DNA from 2 places in the Shewanella sp. MMG014 genome. Region 1 is predicted to be linked to the other one. Evidence: predicted binding sites of a transcription regulator. Region 1 holds the regulator's gene; the other holds the start of a gene.
What was found. The regulator ArgR, encoded in region 1, controls arginine synthesis, uptake and breakdown. The targets are predictions, from matches to a motif close to ANTGAATANNTATTCANT.

Region 1 (12,715 bases):
AAATACAGTTAAGGTACGTTTTCGATCCCGACGTTGAATTATAGGATCTTCAAACTTCACCTCAAAACCATCAACCACTTGTTGCAGAGGTACAAAGGCACTTAGCGCTGGGCTCCAAATACGAATACTCTCTAACGATTCGATATCAATGCGCTCATCTTCAGGTAAGCGACCGATAATCGGCAGCAAGGTGGTGCCTTCACGGTAAACCCCGATTTGTAAGCCTGTAAACGAAAATTTTAATGCCTCATCGACTTCACTTTTTACAATACCTAGACGACGAGCTTGGGTTTCATTAAACCGTGGGGCAATGTATTTCACCCGCTCACGCCAGTCGTGACGTACATTGACTGTGGCTGGTGTAGCATTAAATACCTCCATCACTTGCGCTGCAATACTACGCAATACATCAGGATCGGCGCCGCTGATCCTCGCTTCGATTTTGGCATCCGTTGATGGACCAATTTCTAAGCGCTTAAATTTAAGCTGCGCTTGCGGATAACTGCGCTCTACGTCCCTGCGAAAGGTCACCATCACATCAGATAAGGTTTCAAAATCTGATGTTCTTAATGCAATTTGCGCATAGGATGCGTAGTTTTTCTCAGGCGAATAAGTCAATAAGAAACGAGGAAAACCTTTACCTATGGTAGATGCCACGTACTCGACATTATCAAGGTTAAACGCGATGGCTTCCATCCCTTCAACGACGGTTTGAGTTTCACGAATATCGGTCCCTTCTGGCATCCACACATCGACTAAAAATATAGGTGTGGTAGACGGTGGGAAAAACGATTGCTTAACGTAAGCAAAGCCATAAATAGAGGCGCAAAACGCAATAACAACGGCAACCACACTGACCCAACGAAAGCGCATACACACGTCAAGTAGTGCCTTGTAATACATGAAGAAGGCACCGCCATACGGATCTTTTGGTTCACCTTCCACTTTTTCAGCTTCCGAGCCAAAAAATAATTGCGCGAAAAATGGCGTAATCGTGATCGCAGTAATCCAAGATAAAAACAGCGAAAACAGTAATACCCAAAATAACGACCCTGCAAATTCACCCGTCGAATCTGGCGAGAGCCCAATGGGTGCAAAAGCTGTAATCGCAATGACAGTTGCGCCAAGTAATGGCCACATTGTTTGTTTAACGATGCCTTGAGCTGCCTCTAGGGTTGTTTGTCCACGTTGCCGACCGATGAGTATGCCTTCAACAATCACAATGGCATTATCCACCAGCATCCCTAAGGCAATAATTAATGCCCCGAGGGAGATACGTTGCAGTTCAATCTCTGCCTGCAACATCAGCATAAAGGTGCCCAAACAGGTTAAAAATAGGATTAATCCAATTAATATCCCTGATTTAAAGCCCATAAATACCAGCAATACCCCTACAACAATCACCACTGCTGCAATGAGGTTCCACACAAAGCTGCCGACGGAGGCATCAACTTCATTAGGCTGGTTGTACATGGTTTCAATCACCATACCTGCAGGGCGCACGCTTTCAATGCTGGCAAGTTTTGCGTCAATGGCTTTACCCACCTCAACAACATTGACCCCAGTCGAAAACGATATACCTATGTTGATGGCGTCATGCTGATTAAACTTGAGTAAATTGGTCGGGATATTTTGAAAACCACGAGAAACAGTAGCGACATCTTTTAAATAAATTAACTTGTCACCTTGGGTACCGGGAATGATTAACTCTTCAAGCTCACTGACAGACTTAAAGCCGCCACTGGTACGAATTTTTAAATTATCGGCAGATACCCGAATATTACCCGCATCTGACACCATGTTTTGCGAGTTAAGTAGATTTTGAATCAATGAGGGGTCGATGTTAGAACTCGCCGCTTTGTTAAGCGACATTTCAACAAACACCTGCTCTTGCTGGTTCCCTGCCAATGACACTTTACCGACACCTGGTACCAATTCGAGCTCACGTTTTACATAGTCGACGTAATCGAGAATATCTCGATAGCTGTAGTCCGTGCCGCTCACCATCAACATGATGCCGTACACATCGCCAAAATCATCATTGACGATAGGCGCTTGTACTCCTGGCGGTAAACTTGATGACATGTCGTTGACTTTACGGCGCAGTTCATCCCATATTTGTGGCAATTCTTCAGGGCCATAGATGTTCTTCATGGTTACCGTAATTTGCGACATACCCGAGGTACTGAGTGAGCGAATATAGTCGACATAGGGCAATGCTTGAATTGCCTTTTCAATTGGGTAGGTGACTTCTTCTTCCACCTCTGTGGACGTTGCACCAGGATATAAGGTGACAACCACAGCATCTTTAATGGTAAAAGGCGGATCTTCCAATTGGCCTAGTCCAGTAAATGCCATCAAACCACCAATAAGCAGTATTAAGGTAAACATCCAACTGATCACAGTATTTTTAACAAAGTAGCCTGCTATATTCATTACACACTTTCCCTTGTATCAGTTGAGTGATTGGCGTTATTAAGGAGTACTTTTGGATACCGAGTCATCATGCTCCCTCCTCTAATAACTGTACTTGCTGGCCTTTAACTAAACGGGCTGCGCCTGTTGTGATAATGGTTTGGCCATCATCAAGGCCACTGATAACTTCAATTTCATCACCGACAATAACCCCCAGTGTTACTGGTTGATACTGAATCGAATTATCGGCAGCGTTGTAAAGCCAAACACCACTATTTTGTGCATCAATATCACTACCATCTTGCATAACAACCGCTTCGATTGGCACTAAATATTCTCGATGATAGGTGTAAGTCATGTCGCTCAAGTTAACTTGTACTTTTGCAGGCATGCCTTCTAACACTTTATATTTGGGGTCTAAGTCCACTGCAATGGTGGCAATATAAGTTGATGTGGTGGGATCTTTTTCGGTGTTGACCTCTAATAAACGGCCGCTAAATTGAGTATTAGGAAAAGCCTCAAAGCTGACATTCAACTTGGCTTGATTCTCTCTGTCTTCTTGCTTTTTTGAAACAGCAATCAGCATATCTGGAATTTGCACATCCACTTCAATACGCTCAACTTTTTGAATACTGAGTACAGATACACCCGGCTGCACATTTTCAAAAGACTCTAAAAATACATCACTGACAATCCCTGAAAATGGCGCGCGCAATTCTGTGTATTGCAAGTTTAACTCAGCTTGGCGCTCTTCTGCTTTGGCCACTAAATATTGGGCATTCATTTCATCGTAGTCAGATTGTGCCATTAACTTGCTTTCAACTAACTGCTTGCCTCGTTGGGCCTGTTTATAACTGACTTCTAAACGTGCTTGACGATCGCTTAGGGCAATGGTGTAGTCACGTTTTTCAAGTACGGCGAGTAACTCACCTTTTTCAACCGACTTGCCTTTTGTTGCTGGTATACGCTCTATTCTTCCCTCAACTCTAAAAGACAGGTTCGTTAAATCTTGCGCTCTAGCCACACCATTAAATTCACGCATCACTTCATTATTAGCATGAGGCAAGGTATAAGTTTTCACTAAGGTTTTTGTTGGCTCAATGTCTACAGTGCGCTCACAGGCGGATAAGCCCAATAGGCCTAAGGCAACGACCCCTAGACGATTAATGATGGAACTCATTCTAGAATGTTGAATCCGTTGCATATTATAAGCCTCGCTCTTTAATCCACTTTACCGCTGCTTGGCCATCTTTAAGCTCAGCGGCTCCTGCGACGACAAGCCAATCACCATCATTTAGCCCTGACATCATTCGAGTTCCCTGTAAGGTAACAGGTACCTTTTTGACTCGTTGCTGAGTCGGTGACCAAGTAAATACATAGGCTTGTTGGTTTTCTTTGACCACTGCGCCTTTAGGGATTTTCGGATGGGCATCGGCCGTTCTTGCGGGCAACTTAACTTTAACTCGTGCTGACATGCCAGGTAGAACATTCAGTTCATCTGGCATTGGTAAAGTTAATATAATGGTGTAACTACTGGTTGTAGGGTCGGCAACGGTATTAAGCTCTTTTAAGCGAGCGACATACCATTGATCGCGGCTATCAAACTTAACTTCTATGTTGTCTATATCTTCTAAGCCTTTATCAGATTTTTGTAAAAAACCTATAAATTGCTCTGGCAATTGGAAACTAATATCTGCAGATGCATCAGTTCGAATCCCCATGACTTCTTCTTGTGCTTGGACAAACTCAAACTCACGCTTACTGCGTTTAGAAATCACCCCTTGATAGGGGGCACGCAACTTAGTGTAGGTCACATCGGTTTTGGCTTTATCCAGTGCTGCTTGAGCTACGGTGAAATCACTTTTAGCTTGGTCATAATCGTTACGTGATACCACCCCTTGCTCAACCAAAGACTCATTGCGCTCAAACAACACTTTAGCTAACTCGAATTGTGCTTGCGCCATGGCTAAGTGTTGCTGATAAATATCACTATCGAGTGTGGCTAATATATCTCCTGGTTCAACGGCATCTCCAGGTCTAACAAAAATTTCAGCAATTTCACCTGAGACTCGAAATGACAATGCCGCTTTTTCTGAGGCTTTAACTTCGCCAGGTAAAAAGCGCTCACGGTATTCAGAGCCCACATCAACTTGCAGCACTTTGACTGGACGAGGGATATCACGACTGGTGGCTTCACTGCCTTCTTCTGCGTAGGCAACACTGAGTAAAACACTGGAAATTATCGAGGGGAATATAACTAAAAAAGAACTAAACTGGCTGAGTTTCTTCATGTTTTGTTCCGTCAAAAGTGAGCAATTAGTACGATACTAACATTCAATGACACCCCATAATAGGTGCACTAGAGCACAAAAAAGATCTAACTTGTGACAATCGACGTATTGATTTTTAACCCAAACAGGCAGAGGTGCACTATGGAGTTACGAATTTTTTACGATAGCGCTTGTCCATTATGTTCTAACGAAATGGCGCAACTAAAGAAGCACGATCGATTACACAAAATTGAATTGGCTGATTTAAACCAAGACAATTTCGAAGAAAAATACCCCCATATTGATTTATCTGTGGCCAATAACATCCTGCATGCAGAAACAAATGACGGCACAATTCTAACGGGGTTAGATGTGACAGCTAAAGCTTGGGCATTAACAGGTAAGCATAAGTGGATTCAATTATTACGCTTACCTTGTGTTAAACCTTTTGCTGATATCGCTTATCGTGGATTTGCGAAAAATCGCTACCAAATTTCTTATCTACTCACCGGACAGCAACGTTGTGAAGACGGTAGCTGTAAGTTGAAGTAGCCTATGGATATCTGTCGTGTTCAAGCCGTTAACACTGCCATTGTTATTGGCGCATCTTCAGGTATTGCAAAAGCGATTGTCACCGAGCTCGCAGATAATGCTGAGATTGAGCAAATCATTACCATCAGTCAAAAAGAATTGGTTTTTAATGTTAGCAATAACATTCATCACCACATCTGCTGCGATTACACCATGAATGGCTTTGGTAATAACGCCAGTAATGACGCTAACGAAAACATAGCAAGGGTGTGCCTTGCTCTATCATCAATTAAAGGGCATATCAGCAAGGTGTTTATTTGTAATGGCAGATTGCATTCATTAAACAATCAAATGTCAGTCCATACACATAATCCACAGGCCTCAAAGAGTCCAGAAAATCAACAAATTGAGCCATCAACTGTTTTATCGCCAGAAAAGCGCCTTGAAGATATTACCCCAGCTTCTATGCTGTCAGTCTTTCAATCCAACACATTAGTGCCAATGATGTGGCTTCAACATCTCGTTAAACTCGTAAACGGCAAGCAAGCATGCATCATCAGTGTGTTGAGTGCCAGAGTTGGCAGTATCAGTGAAAATCAGTTAGGAGGCTGGTATAGCTACAGAGCATCAAAAGCGGCATTGAATATGTTAATAAAAACCAGTGCGATTGAATATGCACGCCGAGCTAAAAATACAAAATTGATCGCGTTTCACCCCGGTACAACCGATACCGAGTTATCTAAACCTTTTCAGGCCAACGTTCCCGAAGGGAAATTGTTCACCGCAGGCTTCGCCGCCCAGCAATTACTCACGATTCACCAAGGTATTGAATTTAACAACCAAGCAGAGTTTCTTGATTGGCAAGGTCAAACAGTGCAATGGTAACTGCAGATTACAGACACAAAAAAGCGAAGCCTAGGCTTCGCTTTTTGTCGTAAACGATGAGCTTACTTAACGAATTCAACACCTAGGTCGATATCGCCTTTTAACGTATCAAGCATTGCATCACGTGCGTTTGCTTCAAATGCGCTTACTTCACCGTATGGAAGTACTTTTTCTACGCCGTTTTTACATAATACAACAGGTTGTGCGAAGAATTCAGCGTGCTCGCTGCCGCCATCTACGTATGCACATTCAACCACGTTTGCTTCACCTTGTAGGCCGCGAACTAATGATAGACCGAAACGACATGCCGCTTGACCCATTGAAAGTGTCGCACTACCGCCACCGGCTTTAGCTTCAACAACTTCTGTACCCGCATTTTGGATGCGAGTTGTTAGTGAAGCAACTTCTTCATCAGTAAAGCTTACGCCTTCAACTTGTGAAAGAAGTGGAAGAATAGTCACACCACTGTGGCCGCCGATAACGTTAATGTTAACATCAGCAACGTTTAGACCTTTAAGCTCAGCGATGAAAGTTTCAGAACGAATAACATCAAGTGTCGTCACACCGAATAAACGATTCTTATCGTAAACACCCGCTTTTTTAAGTACTTCAGCTGCAATAGCAACTGTTGTATTTACTGGGTTAGTGATCACACCAATTAATGCTTTAGGGCAAGTCGCAGCGACTTTTTCAATAAGGTTACGTACGATACCCGCATTGATGTTAAACAGATCTGAACGATCCATTCCAGGCTTACGTGCAACACCAGCAGAAATAAGAACAACATCAGCGTCAACTAGCGCAGGCGTTGGATCTTCACCAGCAAAACCAGCCACTTCAACATCTGTTGGGATGTGGCTTAAATCGACAGCAACACCAGGTGTTACAGGAGCAATGTCATACAGAGACAACTTTGAGCCTGCAGGAAGTTGAGTTTTTAATAGTAAAGCTAGGGCCTGGCCGATACCGCCAGCAGCACCAAGTACAGCTACTTTCATAATTATCTCCAATAACGTTCTTATGTTTGACTTCTAAGTTTATGATTCTCAGTCTGTGACATAGATCATATTTCTCGTGGCGTCACATTACTGCATCAGCGAGACAATTTCAATTATCCCTTAGTGGAGTAAAGCAATTAACTTATTCTATGATATATATATCAATAATCCCTGATTTAGCACTTACACTGTAAAGTGAATTTTTATTCACCGATTTAGCTTATTTCTTGACTTGTGACGTTTATATATTCAAAATGAACCCGTTTTGTGAATATATTGTATTCAATTTAAAAATTACTATAAGACGAAAAAAAATATGCCAGCGACCAAAAATCAGGATGAACTCGTTAAAACGTTTAAGTCGATATTAAAGGAAGAACGCTTTGGTAGCCAAAGTGAGATCGTCAACGCACTACAAGCAGAAGGTTTTGGCAACATAAACCAATCTAAAGTATCGCGCATGCTCAGTAAGTTTGGCGCGGTGCGAACTCGAAATGCTAAGCAAGAAATGGTGTACTGTTTGCCCGCTGAATTAGGTGTACCGACAGCAGGTAGCCCAGTTAAAAACTTAGTATTAGATGTTGATCATAACCAAGCTATGATTGTAGTGCGTACCAGTCCAGGTGCAGCACAACTCATCGCGCGATTACTTGATTCAATAGGTAAGCCTGAAGGCATTTTAGGTACCATTGCTGGTGACGACACGATCTTCATTTGTCCATCAAGCATTAAAACCATCGATGATACGTTAGAAACAGTTAAATCACTGTTTAACTACAGCGAGTAAAACAAGCGTCATGTTGAGTCTGTAGTACGGACGAAAACCCAATAAAAAAGCAATGCCTTGGCATTGCTTTTTTTGGTTTTAATCTACCCAAGCTTACAAGAACGCGTATTTTGCAAAATTAGTCATTAGCAAACTGCGCTAAAAAATCTAATGATGGCGCAAAAAATGATGACCCTGTCAGCGCTTTAGTAAACTGCATGAGGTGGTCGTGATTACCATGACCGTCACCATAAATCATGCTGCGTAGCATTTCTTCAAAATGAGTTGGATTATGGCAGGTCGAGATAAACATCAACCCTTGCTCTCTTAACGAGCCAAAAGGCATGCTCTGACGTAAAATCTCCATCGACTTACCATCTGCATCTTTTAAATTAACTCGCTTGATATGGCTGGTTAATGGCTTATCTTCAGAAGCGTATTCAATATCATCTTGCTTAGTACGGCCAATGATATCTTCTTGTTTCTTCTGCGGTAGGCGATTCCATTTACTCAAGTTATGGGCATATTTTTGCACATGAACATAACTACCGCCTTTAAATGAGATATCCTCATCAGCCACTAAAGCAACTTCTTGACGGCTACGCCCTTTCGGGTTTTCTGTGCCATCGACAAAGCCAGTTAAGTCACGGCTGTCCATAAATCTAAAGCCACGTTCTTCTTCAATTAACTCAACCAAACCTTCAAACATTTGGCTAATTTCATTGGCAACTAAATGCAAAATGTCATAACGATCGCAGCGGATATGCATGAATAAGTCGTATTCGATTGCTGGTGCATCTCGATTACCTTCATTCATCGCAGGAAAAGGGCGTAATTGAGCAGGTCTTTGTCCGTCAAAAATGGTATCCCAATAATTCGCACCAATAGCAACAAAGCCATTAAATGCACTATCTGCATATTGATCAGATAATTCATAAATATATTGGGCTACATTGGCTAAACATGGACGAAGCTGATCTTCGACACCATCATTTGCATTAAACATCAAATAGACGCTATGCAGATTTCCTTCAGCACAAATCCCTAACTGTTCGCGAGGCATATTCTGTGTTTCCATGTTGGAATCAATCACCTTTAACAATAATAAGATATAAAGAGTTTAAGGCAATTGAGCAATTTATTCCTTACTGCTCTATGCAATATTTAATCAATTTAGACTTAGGTCACTAAAAAATCACTAGCGGATGCGCTGATATGGACAAATTAACTTTCTGGCCTAATGTCAGTTCGGTTAACTGACTTCTCACTTCGAGCGTCTGTTGACCTACTTTAACCCAATAATGACAAATTGTACCCAGAAAACGTCGCTCGACAATTTCACCTTGCCCCTGTGCTGCAGGTTGAATCTCGATTTGCTGCGGCCTGAGAAGTAATTGCCCCTGAGTATTAACCACGTTTTTTATCAGGCTAGTGCTTTCTATTAAGCCTAATATGGAGGCGACTTGCGTGGCGCTTTTAATGGTGACAGTAATGTAGTTACCTTCACCAAGAAACTCTGCAACGTAACGATCGTTTGGCTCACCGTACAAGTCTTCTGCAATACCATGCTGAACAATTCCGCCTTCTTTAAACAAAGCCAGTTTATCTGCAAATACAAACGCTTCATCTTTACTGTGGGTTACAAAAACTGCACTGACATTACGCTGCTTTAAGATCTGTCTGATTTCCAGCATCATCTCACTACGCACTTGAGAATCGATATTAGAAAAAGGCTCATCGAGAAGTAAAATCTCGGGTTGATACGCTAAGGCTCTGGCAATCGAAACACGTTGTTGCTGGCCACCTGATAACTCATGAGGATAACGTTTCCCTAAGCCTTCAAGCTTAACTAAAGCGAGCATATCCTCAAGGCGGTCTTGGCGATCTTTTTCAGATAACCCCTTAACGCCAAACAAAATATTATCACTGACGGTTAAATGGGGAAACAATGCATAATCTTGAAAAATCATCCCAATACCACGCTTTTCGCTGGGAACAAATACGCCATCAGCACTTAGCGATTGACCATTTATGATAATTTCACCTTCACTGATCGCTTGAAGACCAGCAATAGCACGTAATAACGTGGTTTTACCGCAGCCACTAGGCCCTAACAGCGCAACGATTTCTCCCTGCTCTAAGGTTAGGTTGAGTCCATTAAGTATGACCTGCCCTTGGTAGTCACTTTTAACATTTTTAATGGTCAGTGTGGACATATTAGCTCTCTTGCTCCAGCGAACGATTAAGGTAAATCAATGGGATAAGTCCAACGATTACGATGACAATTGCAGCCAAAGCACCATGCTCTAGTTGCTCATCAGAAACAAACTGAAAAACATGAGTCGCAAGGTTTTCAAAACCGATAGGACGCAATAGTAACGCTGCTGGCAGCTCTTTCATGCTTTCAATAAATACTAACAGTGCTCCTGCAAATATGCCTTTACGTAACAAAGGTAAATGCACACGCCATAGCAGCTGTCTTGGGGTTTGCCCCATAGTAATACTTGCCATATCTAACGAAGGAGACATTCGCTTATAGCTATTTTCGATACTGCCAATTGAAATCGCCACAAAGCGAACGCAAAAAGCAAAGATTAGCGCAATGACACTGCCCGTAAATAATAAGCCAGGTCCTCTGCTATCAAAGTAGGCATAAACATCATTAATGGCAAAATCGAGATAAGTCAGTGGAACCAAAACGCCAATTGCCAGTACCGTGCCAGGTATTGCATAACCCGTGCTGCTTAATCGTGAAGGTAGCAAATCACTTTTACGTGGGCTAACACGGCGAACAAACATCATAATTAATGCCAGTACAACGCAGATAAAGCTCACTACGGCTGCGATATATAAACTATTAAAACTGTATTGCCAAAAGCGGCTATTCCAGCTTTCATCAAAATAGTCGATTGCATAGCCTGCAAGCACCATAAAAGGTAATAAAAATGCCAATACAATCAATAAAGCGCAGTAAGCAAATGAGCTCCAAGCTTTAAAGCCTGTTAAATAATAACGGTCTGACTCTGTCAGTTTTGATTGCTTTTGAAATAACTCTTGTTTACGGCGAGCAAAGCGCTCTACCCCTACCATGGCAAAAATCACCAACAACATGATTGCCGAAAGTTTTGCTGCGGCAGATAAGCTGCCATAGCCAAGCCAAGTATCATAAACCGCAGTCGTTAACGTCGGCACAGCAAAGTAACTTACCGTGGCAAAATCAGCAGCGGTTTCCATTGCCACTAACGCCATTCCCACCGCTAAGGCTGGCCTTGCCATGGGTAAACCTAAGCGCCAAAAGCTTTGCCAAGGATTGCAGCCCATAATGCGAGAGGCATGTAATAAGCTAGACGATTGCTCCATAAAGGCTGTGCGGGCTAACAGGTAAATATATGGAAATAACACTAAAGACAGCATGATAGCTGCGCCTGTTAGCGTACGAATATCGGGGAAGTAATAATCTTGTGGGGATGACCAACCAAAGACTTGCCTTAACATACGTTGCACAGGTCCAGCATAATCAAGCATGTCGGTATAAACATACGCGACGATATAGGCAGGCATTGCTAAAGGTAGTAGTAGTGCCCATTGGAAATAGCGCCGTCCAGGAAAATCACAACGTGCTACGAGCCAAGCCGCAGGCACAGCGATGACCAAAGAGCCGATGCAAACCTGTAGCATGAGTAACAAGCTATTGCTGATATAGGTTGGTAAAACAGTATCAAATAAATGACTAAATACTGCTTCGTCAGGAATTGTTGCTTGTACTATAAGTGCAAAAAGCGGCAATATTAATATTGCCGCAATCGCATAACCAGTGAGCGACCAGCTTCTGGTTAAGCCTAAAATCATAAATACATTCCAGTTAGCACCGCATAATGACTATGCGGTGAAATGCTGCATTCTTATAGGTCAAATTTAACTTCATCAAGTAGTTTAACAGCTGCTTGATGATTTTCTGCTAGCTTGTAAATCGGAAGGTCATCAGCTTTAAAACTTCCCCAAGATGCAACCATTTCAGAAGGTGCAACATCCGCTTTTACTGGATATTCCATATTCACTTCTGCATAAGATTTTTGCGCAACATCAGATGATAAAAATTCCATTAATTTTATAGCATTATCTTTGTTCGGTGCAAACTTAGCGAGAGCCATACCTGAAACATTGATGTGTGAACCGCGATTCTTTTGATTCGGGAAGTTAATGTAAACCGCATCAGCCCAGCTCTTTTGCTTAGGATCTGTCAACATTTTACCAAAGTAATAGCTGTTACCAATGGCCACATCACATAAGCCTTCTTTAACCGCTTTCACTTGCGCGCGGTCATTTCCTTGAGGTTTACGTGCTAGATTAGCTTTTACGCCTTCAAGCCAAGTCTTAGTTTCAGCTTCACCATGGTGAGCAATCATTGAAGCGACTAGCGCAATATTATAAGGATGCTTGAAACTACGAGTACAAATCTTACCTTTGTACTGTTCTGATGCTAAATCTTCATAGTTTAGATCGAGCTTACCCACACGATCTTTTGAAGAGTAAACATTACGAACACGCATGGTTAACGCATACCAGTCATTGTCTGGAGAACGATATTGCTCAGGGATATTGCTGCTTAACGTATCGCTTTTAACGTCAACAACTAAATCTTTTTCAACCAATTCCATTAAACGTGAAAAATCTGATGTAAGCACAACATCAGCAGGAGAAAGACGACCTTCACGGGCAATACGCTCAGCAATGCCATCTTTAGCAAATACGACGTTGACCTTAATGCCAGTGTCTTTAGTAAATTGTTCTAAAATCGGCTCAACAAGAAACGCTTGTCGATAAGAATATACAGTAAGATCATCTGCTGC
Region 2 (12,715 bases), on a different contig from region 1:
TAATCATAGATAATAATGATTCAAAGCAGAGGAAAATTGCTAAGTACACATTTGGAGTGACACCTAATTAGCACCAGATACAAAAAACGACCCTTAGGTCGTTTAATTCATCATGTACTGAAAGAGAGTTGGAGTGTTGAGCCTATGCCCTCACTGATAATCAATCGCTTTCGAACTCGTGCAGCTTAATTTAATTCATCAGTGGGATAATTTCACGATAGGCTTGTTTTTGACGATATTGCTCTAAACGCATAATAAATTCATCACTTTGGGCCACCGTTGGATTTTTCTCTAATGCTTCAATAGCTTTTTGCTGTGTATCCACAGCAAGTTCAAATTCGCCTAACTCAGCATATGCCGCAGCGAGATTATCTAAATTAGTAGGATCTTCAGAGTTATTTTCAAGTAATTGTAACGACAGCTCCACAGCACGTGAACCGTCTCGGTATTGCTCTTCAGGACACGTTGCTAAAATCCAAGCCACATTTCCCAGTGCTATAGCATCGCCTACTTGGGTAAATTGCTCTAATGCTCTGCCGCAATTACGCTCAACACCATCGCCACCAGCAGAGTAAATAAAGCCTAGACGAAAATGTGCTCGCGAATCACCTTGCTCAGCAAGGACTTGGTACCACTTTTCAGCAACAGCCAAGTCACGGGGTAATAAGTTTCCTTCAAAGGATAAATCTGCAATCGTTTGTTGTGCTTTAATATGATCTTGTAATGCAGCTTGCTCAACCCAATACAGGCCTTGGCTGGTATCTTGATCAACAAATCGCCCAGCCAAGCTCATCAAGCCCAGTAAGAACTGCGCATCTGCATTTCCGTCTGCAGCACGTAATTGAATATGTACCAACTTGCTAGCAGCTTGTGATTCAAGCGAAGCAGGTATAGAAAAAGCATGGGCAGGTAATACAGCAGCGCCACTGAACAATAACGAACATGCTAAACCTAGATTGACTAGCTTCTGAGAATATTTCACTTCAACCTCTACGACATCGACTTCACTTTGATAATCGAATTAACAATAACTATCAATTGCGGTTTTTACAACAATGGAAAGTGAATTCTAAGTGCAAAATATTGTAAATGACTCAAACATAGGAACAAAAAACAGGATAACTTTATCAATAAAACAGCTTAGATGACTTGATAAATAATTTAAGCCGCACTAAATTAGATGAACATCGTTAGCTAATGTAGCAAAAAAAATTTTAAATTTAATAAGTTAAATAGTGTACTGGCAGCATTTTTCATAATGTTAAACTCGATCTTCATCAAAGTTTTGTAAACATAAGTCAAGTACAATTACTTTATTAGCTAGTCCTTACTTTCATTTTATCAATCGAGGAAATACACATGGCTCTGATTGGCAAGCCTAAACCTGATCCAACTTTGGAGTGGTTTCTTTCACACTGTCACATCCATAAATACCCAGCGAAAAGCACCTTGATCCACGCAGGTGAAGAATCTGATACCCTTTACTACATCGTGAAAGGTTCAGTCGCAGTATTGATTAAAGATGAAGAAGGAAAAGAAATGATCCTTTCTTACCTTAATCAAGGTGACTTCATTGGTGAATTAGGTTTATTCGAAGAGCAAGCAGAACGTACTGCTTGGGTTCGTGCAAAACAACCTTGTGAAATTGCTGAAATTTCTTACAAGAAATTCAAGCAGTTAATTCAGGTTAACCCTGAGATTCTAATGAAGTTGACCGCTCAAATGGCTTACCGCTTACAAAGCACTAGCCAAAAAGTGGGTGACTTAGCCTTCCTAGACGTTGCAGGACGCATTGCACAGACTTTATTACATCTTGCTAAACAGCCAGATGCAATGACTCACCCAGACGGCATGCAAATCAAGATCACTCGTCAAGAGATTGGTCAGATTGTTGGTTGTTCACGTGAAACTGTTGGCCGTATCTTAAAAATGCTTGAAGAACAAAATCTTATTCAGGCTCACGGTAAAACTATAGTGGTTTACGGAACACGTTAAGTTAAGCTTCAGCTTGATTTAAGGGTGATTAATTAAAGTGATAATTAGTAAATCTAATTATCACTTTTTTTATGGGAGTCTTTCCGATGAGGCAGCTATCTGTGCTACTTATCAGCGTTATTGTAACTACTCTCAGTTCCCTACCCGCTCACGCAATTAAAAATGAGCTTCAACATGACGAAGTTCAGCGCTTGGTCACATCAGGTAGCATTCAATCACTTGATTATTCCCTTACTTTACTTGCACAATACTGTGATGGTGAATTAATTGATGCCAGCCTCTATCAAGAGGATGATAAATGGCGTTATGATTTGCAATTAAAGTTAAAAAAAGGGCATGTCATCCATTTATTTCTCGATGCAACAAATGGGATGCCAGAGTCAATGGACCAACTACCAAGTGAATGCCAAATAAATGAAACTGCTACTCGTTGAAGATAATACCCTTTTAGTTGCTGAGCTTGAAAAACAACTAAAACAAGCTGGCTATGTCACCGATGTTACCGACAAAGCTGTTGAAGCTGATTACCTAATAAAAGAAACACAATACGACTGTGTCATTTTAGATATTGGCTTACCCGATGGTAATGGCCTAACGCTAGTGGAATCTTGGCGAGAAAAAGGCATCGACACACCAGTAATAATGCTGACAGCACGTAGCCAGTGGCATGAGAAAGTAGAAGGCTTCAATGCAGGTGCTGACGATTACCTCGCAAAACCTTTCCATGCGCAAGAGTTATTAGCACGTGTGCAAGCCCTTATCCATCGTGCCCATGGCCGACTCAATACCGCGTCAAAACAATTAAGCTATGGCGGCATTACTCTTGATGAAGCTGAGCAAAGAGTCCACATCGGTGAAAATCATTATGAGCTAACGGCAATGGAATTTAGATTATTAAAAATATTCCTGATGTCGCCTAAAAAGTTGTTGTCCAAAGCCCAACTGACCGACAAACTTTACCAGTTTGATGATGAAAAAGAGTCTAATGTGGTCGAAGTTTACGTGACTCATTTACGTAAAAAACTCGGTAAAACAGCTATTGAAACTCGTCGTGGCCAAGGATATATCTTTCACGGCATCGTAGAATGATTTCAATCCGCAGTAAGCTAAGTCTCTGGCTTAGCGGACTCATTATTATTGCAACAGTTATTGGGCTCATTTTGTTTGAGTCCATGCTGCGACAAGCTTTTCACGACTCCATCATCAATCGTCTTGAAGAAGATTTAGAGCACATCATTCTAGCCAGTCACATCAACTCTGGCGAAATCATCATAGATCAGAATGAATTATCCAGCTTTTACAAACCCGCATACTCAGGTCGCTACTTTCAATTCAACTCTGACAACCAAGTGATCCGCTCACGCTCTTTGTGGGATGTTCAGCTTGATATTGAACTGTTAGCACAAAATCAAACTCGAGTGTGGCAAGCCAAAGGCCCAAAAAATAATGACATGCAGTTATTATCTATAGGCATTGGCTCAACTAGCGGTGATAAAGTGGCCACGTTAACTGTGGCACAAGATTTAAGTATTGGCAGACGGGTCTTCAGTGAAGTATTTGGCACTAAATTGGCCATCAATATCGCTATGTTATCAGCGATGATTTTTGGTATTTTTATTATCTTACGCCAATCATTTAAGCCGGTTAAATATATCCAAGATTCCTTAGCTAAATTACGCCAAGGTGAAATTAATGCACTTGAGCTTAATCAAATACCCGTTGAAATTAAGCCGCTCGCTGAAACTTACAATGAACTGCTTGATTACACTGCCAATCAAATTGAACGTAGCCGAAATAACCTCGGTAATTTGAGTCATGGATTAAAAACCCCATTAGCCGTGATGCAACAACAGGTAGAAGTGCTTGGTCTGTCTAACCCTGAAGCAGCCGAAGCGATGCAGCAGCAGTTAGACCAAATCCGCAATATGATTGAGCGAAAGCTCACTGCAGCCAGAATTACTGGTGATATGTTGCCAGCAGCTCAGATGGTCATTCCGCGAGACTTTGAAGCGTTAACTTCAACGTTAGATAAGGTTCATCATCAAAAGAGTATTACCTGCGACATTCAGGTTGAAGCAGATATCGCTCGACTGCCTATCCATCGAGAAGATGGAATGGAATTATTTGGTAACTTACTCGATAACGCCTATAAATGGGCAGAATCAAATATTAGTTTAACAATAAAATCGATTAGTCAAGTGCTCACACTATACATCGAAGATGATGGTCCAGGTGTCAATGATAGCCAATTAACCCAGCTAACTAACAGAGGGAAACGGTTAGATGAGGGCGTAATGGGTCATGGGCTTGGCCTGTCTATCGTAAAAGAGATTATAGAGCAGTATGGTTACTCTTTATCATTTAGTCGCTCAGCGCGCTTTGGCGGCCTTTGTGTCACGATTGTGTTTGATAACCCCAAAGTCAAAACGCTAAGTTAACCTTATTGTATTAGCCGAATCGCTTTTCTAGCCCATTCAATACAAAGTTAAATTACAAAAAAGCCCTGATAGTGCACTACCAGGGCTTTTTATTACACGTGTTTGTATGTCGATGACTTACCCAGCAGCGTTAGTGCTTTCAAATATCTTATCTGCAGATGCCGCCACAAAGCCTGTATATAAGTTGCCATCTGCCATTGGGTAACGGCGAGCAAACTCATAAAAACAAGTAGGGATTTCAAGTTCACCATCAGCAAAGTCAACTACCATACGGTCAGCCATTGTTGAAGATTGCTCAAGTAACACTTCTGGTGAGCCTTTCACTTCGCCACCCGATGTATTTAATGTAAAGCCAGCACCTTTAAGCGCTTCATTAACGGCTTCAATTTTTTCAAACTCTGGTAATGCGTTAATCGACACAGTGAAATGGTTTGCACGGTAGCCAATCGCAGCCACCCAAGCAGCATACTCACTTTCTGCTAGTAAGGTGTTATAGCTGGCCAAATCAACTTGCCAATGACGGCCTGAATATAAGAAGTTATCCGCTTTAGTATCTGCAACATCAACTTGATCAATTAAGCCATGAATAATGGTTTGTGCAGCTTGGCTAAACTCTTCAACTAACAGTTCAGAGATAAACACTTTTGGCTGATTAGGATCTGGATGTTCAAAGTGCTTAGCAACTAATTTTTTCTGCTCAAAATTATAGTCACCACAAGCTACATAACCAATTGACTCAAAATGTGCAGCCAGTACAGACAAATTAACTTTAGCAATGTTAAACGTGCGCAGCGCAATATGATCATTAATGATCGGCTCACCCTTGCTTAGCAATTGGTGAATGCTGTCTGCTGATGGGGTCATGTTAATGTAATCTTGCCAAAGAGCAGCAAATAATGCATTTACGTCAGTGTGCATAAAAAAATCCTTCTTTAAAAAAGGCAATGACCGAAAGTCATTGCCTTAAGTCAGCGTCACCCAATACTAGATTGATAGTCCTGGGCTTAAATTAGCAGGTAAACTCACACTGTCAGCTTCAACAGAAGCAACAGGATAAGCACAATAGTCAGCAGCATAAAATGCGCTTGCTCTATGGTTACCAGAAGCACCTACGCCACCGAATGGAGCCGATCCTGATGCACCTGTAATTTGCTTGTTCCAGTTAACAATACCGGCACGAATACGTGCTAAGAAGTAGTCATAATCTTCACGGCTGTCAGCCAAAATACCTGCAGACAGGCCATAACGTGTGTTATTAGCCATATCAATCGCTTGGTCAAAATCTTGGTATCTTACAAGCTGTAACAGCGGGCCAAAATATTCTTCATCAGGCAGTTCGGCAATGGCAGTAACATCAATCAGACCAGGTGTAACAAGACCAGTACCTGATTCAACATGTGTTAATTCAATTAAAGACTGGCCTCCTAAGGCTTGTAGTTCAGCTTGGGCTGCAACCATACCTTTTGCTGCGCCTTCTGAAATCATTGAGCCCATAAATGGTTGTGGTTGAGCATTCCAGCTACCCACTTTAATTTGCTTAATGGCGCTAATTAGCTGCTCAATCAATGCATCACCCGCTGCACCATCTTGCACATATAAACGACGAGCACAGGTACAACGCTGACCTGATGAGATATAAGCAGATTGAATAATATCGTGCACGGCCGCTTTAGTGTCATTCACATCCTTGATAATGAGTGGGTTATTCCCCCCCATTTCAAGAGCAAGAATTTTACCTGGATGACCTGCGTATTGCTGATGCAATAAGTGACCAGTACGAGAACTACCTGTAAAGAATAAACCATCAATTTGAGGGTGCGATGCTAATGCTTTACCTGTTTCAAGCTCACCTTGAACAAGATTAATCACACCTTGTGGTAAACCTGCTTTTTCCCATAATTTAAGCATTTCTTCAGCCACTTTTGGCGTTAACTCTGAAGGCTTAAATACCACGGTATTACCTGCAAGCAATGCAGGAACGATATGACCATTAGGTAAATGACCAGGGAAATTATAAGGACCAAATACAGCAACAACTCCATGTGGCTTATGACGAAGAACAGCACGCCCTGCCGGAATATCATTGGTTTCTGTACCTGTACGCTTATCATGGGCTGCAGCAGACAAACCAATTTTGCCAATCATTGCACCGACTTCAGTAGCTGTTTCCCACTGAGGCTTACCTGTTTCTTGAGCAATCACTTCAGCCAATTCTGCTTTGTGCGCTTCAAGTTCACTTCGATACGCTTCAACAATCGCTAAGCGAGCATCGTAACCTAACATGAACCAATCAAACTGTGCGGCTCTTGCGGCATCGATTGCTGTATTAACTTGGGCCGCTGTCGCTGTTTTACCACTCCAAATCACCTCGCCATTTGCAGGGTTTACAGAAGTCACATCATGGCCTTCACCATGAGACCATTGGCCTTTAATAAATTGTGTCATTTGTTTGTGTCCTAAAGTTCTAGTACGCGAATATTATCGCCTGCTGCCACTTTTAATGCTTCTGCCAATTCAGGGCTAAGCGTGACATTGTCATGTTTATCAGAGACTAAGACTCGTGCAGAAGTCGCACGATAATCCGCTAATAATGTATTAGCGACGATGTATTGATGATCTGCATGTGGCATTTTGCCAATTTTGACGGTCAGCTCACGGCTTTGTTGAACAGAGCGGATATCAGATAAAGCACATTCAACTGTCGGGCCGCCATCAAAAATATCGACGTAATTTCTAAATTTAAACCCTTCAGCCTGCAGTAGTTTGAGTGCGGGCTTAGTATTACGATGAACTTCACCAATCACTTTTTGCGCTTTTTTAGGTAATAAGCACACATGAATTGGGCTTCTTGGCATCATTTCAGCCATAAAGGCTTTTTTGCCCAAACCTGATAAATAATCAGCTTCAACAAAGTCGATACCTAAGAAATGGTCTTGTAACCACTCATAAAAAGGTGAGTCGCCTTTCTCATCACTTACACCACGCATCTCAGCAATCACTGTGCTACCAAAGCGTTGCTCATGTTGAGCAAGGAATAAAAAGCGAGAACGAGATAGCATACGACCGTTATAACCACGACGGTAAGCTTTATTGAGAAATAACGTACATAACTCAGCAGCGCCTGTGTAGTCATGGCATAAGGTGAGTGTTTCAACTTCATTACGCACTGATATTTGCTTTGAATGGTACACTTCAGTACCTAAGCGGTAATGATAAAACGCATCTTCCATTCCAACGGCAGCTTCAATACCACAGGTACCGACAACTTCATTGGTTTTAAGATCTTCAAGCACCATCAAATAACCTTCATCAAAAGGCTTTTCAACTTGCTTGGCAAAAGAGGCTTCTGCACGAGCAATTTTCGATCTTAATAGCTCTTCGTTCACAGGTAGGGAGGTAAACCCGTGGCCTGATTCAACAGCTACTTTGTATAGAGCATCGTAATCACTGGCGCGAATTGGTCGAATGATTAGCATCAAACTCTCCTTGAAATAACCAAATAAAAAATGACATGAGCAACACTCACTTCATTTCATTGGCAATCCAAACTAAAAAGCGCAGCTTAACGCTGCGCCAATAGATAGATTAACCTGCTACTACTTTAGCTACTGCACGTTCAAAACGCGCTAAGCCTTCAGCAATATCAGCTTCAGGGATAACAAGAGACGGCGCAAAACGCACTACGTTAGCACCAGCAATCAGGCTCATTAGACCTTCAGCAACAGACGCAACAAGGAAATCACGACTGCGACCAGCATACTCTTCGTTTAACACGGCACCAAGTAACATGCCTTGGCCACGCACTTCAGAGAATACGTTATATTTAGCGTTAATTGCTGCTAAACCGTCACGGAACAATTGCTCACGGTGCTTAACGCCATTTAATACTTCAGGGGTATTAACCACGTCCATCACAGCATTACCGATAGCACACGCTAAAGGGTTACCGCCGTATGTTGAACCATGAGTACCAATTTTAAGATGTGCTGCAATTTTGGCAGTGGTTAGCATTGCAGCAATTGGGAAACCACCACCTAATGCTTTAGCACTGGTTAAGATGTCAGGTACGATATCAGTCCCCATGTAAGCAAATAACTCACCTGTACGACCTACACCAGTTTGTACTTCATCAAAAATAACTAAAGCATCATGCTTATCAGCTAGAGCACGCACTGCTTTTAAGAATTCTGGGTCACCATTGATGATCCCGCCCTCGCCTTGTAATGGCTCAAGCATAATGGCACACGTGTTATCTGAGATAACCGCTTCTAATGCGGCGATGTCATTAAATGGTACGTGCGTAACGCTTTGTGGCTTAGGGCCAAAGCCATCAGAGTAAGCAGCTTGCCCACCCACGGTCACAGTGAAGAAAGTACGGCCATGGAAAGCTTTATCAAATGCAATGATTTGATCTTTTTGTGGACCGTGATTTTCAAGTGCGTAACGACGAGCCAATTTTAGGGCTGCTTCGTTTGCTTCTGCACCAGAGTTAGCAAAATAAACACGTTCTGCGAATGTTGCATTGACAAGCTTAGTCGCTAGTTCAAGTGCAGGCTCATTCGTCATTACGTTAGATAGGTGCCACAGTTTTTCACCTTGTTCTTTGAGGGCGCCAACCAATGCTGGGTGACAATGACCTAAACAGTTCACTGCAATACCACCAGCAAAATCAATAAACTCATTACCTTCTTGGTCCCAAACTCGGCTACCTTCACCGCGAACTGGGATTACAGCTGCAGGCGCATAATTAGGCACCATAACTTGATCAAATTGGGCACGTGTTAAGTTCATTTCAACGCTCATTGCTTTTCGTTCCTTTAGGTTTATAAGTGACTAAACATCACTCTAGTCCGCTATCTATATTGGTTTTGGTTTCGTGTTGTAGCGGTTGCTTGTATTACTTGAAGGACATTATTAGCTAAAATGTGATCAAAATACCAGTTTTTAGCTGTTAACTATTCATTACCGAAATGATTAATGCATAAAGAATGACAAAAAGGCGCATACAAAGTGTTTATACTGCTTAATTTGAGCATAAATAGTCATAAAAAAAGTTATTTGAATGAAAATTACTTAGCTATTCACCATAAATGAATAAATACACAGGCGAATAGCAAGTCTTTATACGAAATAAGGCCGATTAAACAAGATCCAGTTTGCGGTAGTTTTGCGCTTTCAGTCTGATGAGTTCTTGCTCAGTAAACTCATAATAATCGAACATGACACGCTTTTCTTGAGGATCAATTAGGCGAGACTCCTCCAACAAAAGCACTTTGGCATAACAGCTGGCCTTTGCAACAATTGCGCTCTCTGCCGAGAACTCACTAAAGTGGTAATTAAAATCGAGCTCTTTAAGTAGTTTTGTTAATTTACTATTTTCAAACTCTAATAAATCCAGTATTTGCCAATTAAGCTGCTCACCATATGACATCACTTTCTCAAATACATCCATTGACGGGAATTCAGAGGCCATTACAGCATCATAAAGCGTCTTATCGCCTTTAGCACTGGTTTCCCTAAGCCAAGTTCCCCATGTCGTCTCAAATTGTCTCGCGGCGGAGTTAAGAATCGTCGCACTACCGAGCTGCTTCATCAAAGAAGCACTGTAAACCAATGCTACATTTTTTCCATGTAGCACAGCTAAAGCCTTAGCAGCAATCGCACTCATCATGCTATAGCGCCATAATTTCCGCGTGATCCAAATAAGATTAGCATTGCCACTTGGTAACCAATTGCGCAGGCAAAAGTAGGGGATCACAGCTTGTAGGTTTTCAATGCCAATGTAGTTCAATACCAATTTTATATCAGTGACTTTAACTTCAGAGCGTTGTGGTCGTCTGTGGCTTGAGGCTGGACTATTAATTAAGTTAACTAAGTCAGTATATAGCCAAGATATATTCTCCACGAGTGGACGTATGCGACGTAAATCAGGGTCTTTATTCAGCAATAAGTCCAATAACAACACTTGAGACTCTTCAATGCCTGATTGTTCAAGCATTTGTTGTGGTGAGTTAATCTGATGCTCAAGCGAATTATTGACAGTTTTAGACAATTGTTGGGAAATCCGTGCCAGTATCTGCTGAGCTTTAGCTTGTTCTTCCATGCGGGCTTTAATGGCTTGGCGCTCAACTTCCAACTTATTAGCATCATCTTCTAATTGTTTATCACGATCATCAAACTGCTGGGTTAGTTTTTCTTTCCCAACGATCAGTTGTTTATATAATCGACGTTCCACTTCAATTACTTTACCGGGCCTTACTCCGCCCGCTACCGACACTGCCACTGTGCTTAAACCTTCTGATTTTTCGAATTATGAGTGATGATAAATGATATCGGCCTCATTTTGTAACAATTGAGCGATTAAAGCTGTCTTAGCAATAAAAAAGGCTCCCATTAGGGAGCCTTGCTAATCAATTAAGTTGAACAATTATTTAAGCTCTTGCTCGAACAATTTGTATATACGACGATATTCATCCAACCAACTTGATGGCTGTCTAAACCCATGTGGTTCTACAGGGTAAATAGCCGTTTCAAACATCGGCTTTTCCAGCTCAATTAAACGCTGTACTAGACGTACACTGTCTTGGAAGAAGACATTATCATCCAACACACCACTCATAATTAATAATGGCTTCTCTAATCCTTGAGCGTGCTCTATCGGTGAGCTTCGTTCGTAAGCAATCGGATCCACATCAGGCGTATTTAAAATATTAGAAGTATAAGGAGCATTATAATGAGCCCAATCAGTTACAGGGCGTAAAGCCGCGCCCGCTTGGAATAACTCAGGTTCATTAAACAACGCCATAAAGGTCAAGAAGCCACCGTACGATCCGCCATATGTGCCAACTTTAGCAGCGTCAACATTGGCATTTTTAGCCATCCAGTTCACACCATCTTTTAAGTCTTCGACTTCTGGGTGTCCCATATTACGATAAACGGCTGTACGCCAATCTCTACCGTAGCCTTTTGAGCCACGATAATCCATATCCATCACAACATAACCTTGCTGAGTCAGCAAGTTATGGAACATGAACTCACGGAAGTAACCAGAAAATCCATTGTGGGCATTTTGTAAATAGCCAGCACCATGGTTAAAAATAACGGCAGGATATTTCGATGCATTATTAGCATCGTAACCTTGCGGCACATATACTCGCGCATAGATATCTTTTGCACCGTGACTCGATGGTACTTTAACCACTTTTGGCGCTTGCCATGCATAATGACTAAATGCGTTGCTGGTGTAATTAGTCAACTGCTTTGCTTCACCACCGATTGGTTGGATAAACAATTCGTTGGGCTTAATCGCTGTTGACGCAGTTAATAATAATGATTGACCATTAGGGCTCAGCTCATAGTCTAATGTACCTGTATGCTGTGTTAACTGCTCAGTATTTCCTGAAGCTAACTCCACTCGGTACACATTATATGTTCCTGGATGTTCTTTGTTTGCACGGTAATATAAGTGCGTCGCATCAGGAGACAATGTGACTTGATCAACCACATAATCACCTTGCGTTAAGCGTGTGGTTTTGCCCTCAGACTTAACATAAAGCTGAGAGTATCCCGTTTCTTCAGATAAGTAATAGAAACTATTTGTACCTGGTACCCAACCAAACTGGTTGAAGGTATAGTTTATCCATGCATCATCATGTAAGCGATGCTCTGTGATTAACTTGCCATTACTTAAATCAACACTGGCGATCCAACGATCTTTGTTATCAACCGCTTCCATCATGACGAGCAGTTTATTGTCAGTATCGTGCCATTGAATTGCAGATTGATCCCAACCCCAGTCTTGCATTAACTGTACAGTTCGAGGCGCAGGCTTACTTTTATACGTCTCACCCTTTGCCTTTGCGTTTTCTGATTTTACCGATGCCAATACATCTTCATCAAAACCAGTTAAACCTTCGATTGTGACTTCTTTTTTAGCATGCTCAACAAGGTCTAGAATAACTAAACGCTCACCAGGGTAACTATCTTCAGCAACACGTGCTCGCGCAGGTACGGCATCTACATAACCATCTTTGCCAAGGTAGTTAGGCATAATGTCATGATCAGCACGCCAGCTATAATTTTTATCAGATAATGACACCACTAGGTAGCGACCATCTGCTGACAAACTCATCTGATTAACTTTTTCGTTGTCACCTAAGTACCAAGTCTTAGCAGCAAAAGTGGGATCTATTGCAGCAAGTTCTTCAGCATACTCCGCACGGGTTTTATTCTTTGAATGCTGTAAAGCCACATACTCAATTAATCTATGTTGCTGCTTTGCA

Region 2: a site for ArgR is predicted at 9,463-9,480, ahead of J8L86_RS06560 (aspartate aminotransferase family protein). Genes of this name have one in related genera too.

What each region holds. Positions count from the first base shown of each region.
Region 1 covers NZ_JAGJDZ010000006.1:130,793-143,507, forward strand. Annotated here, with positions in the region: gene J8L86_RS11525 (efflux RND transporter permease subunit) at 1-2,436, opposite strand, end outside; gene J8L86_RS11530 (efflux RND transporter periplasmic adaptor subunit) at 2,504-3,619, opposite strand; gene J8L86_RS11535 (efflux RND transporter periplasmic adaptor subunit) at 3,621-4,706, opposite strand; gene J8L86_RS11540 (DUF393 domain-containing protein) at 4,848-5,237, shown strand; gene J8L86_RS11545 (SDR family NAD(P)-dependent oxidoreductase) at 5,241-6,101, shown strand; gene mdh (malate dehydrogenase) at 6,164-7,099, opposite strand; gene argR (transcriptional regulator ArgR) at 7,416-7,886, shown strand; gene J8L86_RS11560 (Dyp-type peroxidase) at 8,005-8,943, opposite strand; gene J8L86_RS11565 (ABC transporter ATP-binding protein) at 9,053-10,081, opposite strand; gene J8L86_RS11570 (iron ABC transporter permease) at 10,083-11,714, opposite strand; gene J8L86_RS11575 (Fe(3+) ABC transporter substrate-binding protein) at 11,768-12,715, opposite strand, start outside.
Region 2 covers NZ_JAGJDZ010000003.1:284,826-297,540, reverse strand. Annotated here, with positions in the region: gene J8L86_RS06600 (tetratricopeptide repeat protein) at 191-934, opposite strand; gene crp (cAMP-activated global transcriptional regulator CRP) at 1,360-1,995, shown strand; gene J8L86_RS06590 (hypothetical protein) at 2,082-2,429, shown strand; gene J8L86_RS06585 (response regulator transcription factor) at 2,410-3,084, shown strand; gene J8L86_RS06580 (sensor histidine kinase) at 3,081-4,433, shown strand; gene J8L86_RS06575 (DUF1338 domain-containing protein) at 4,551-5,351, opposite strand; gene astD (succinylglutamate-semialdehyde dehydrogenase) at 5,418-6,878, opposite strand; gene astA (arginine N-succinyltransferase) at 6,890-7,909, opposite strand; gene J8L86_RS06560 (aspartate aminotransferase family protein) at 8,019-9,236, opposite strand; gene J8L86_RS06555 (HDOD domain-containing protein) at 9,574-10,716, opposite strand; gene J8L86_RS06550 (prolyl oligopeptidase family serine peptidase) at 10,861-12,715, opposite strand, start outside.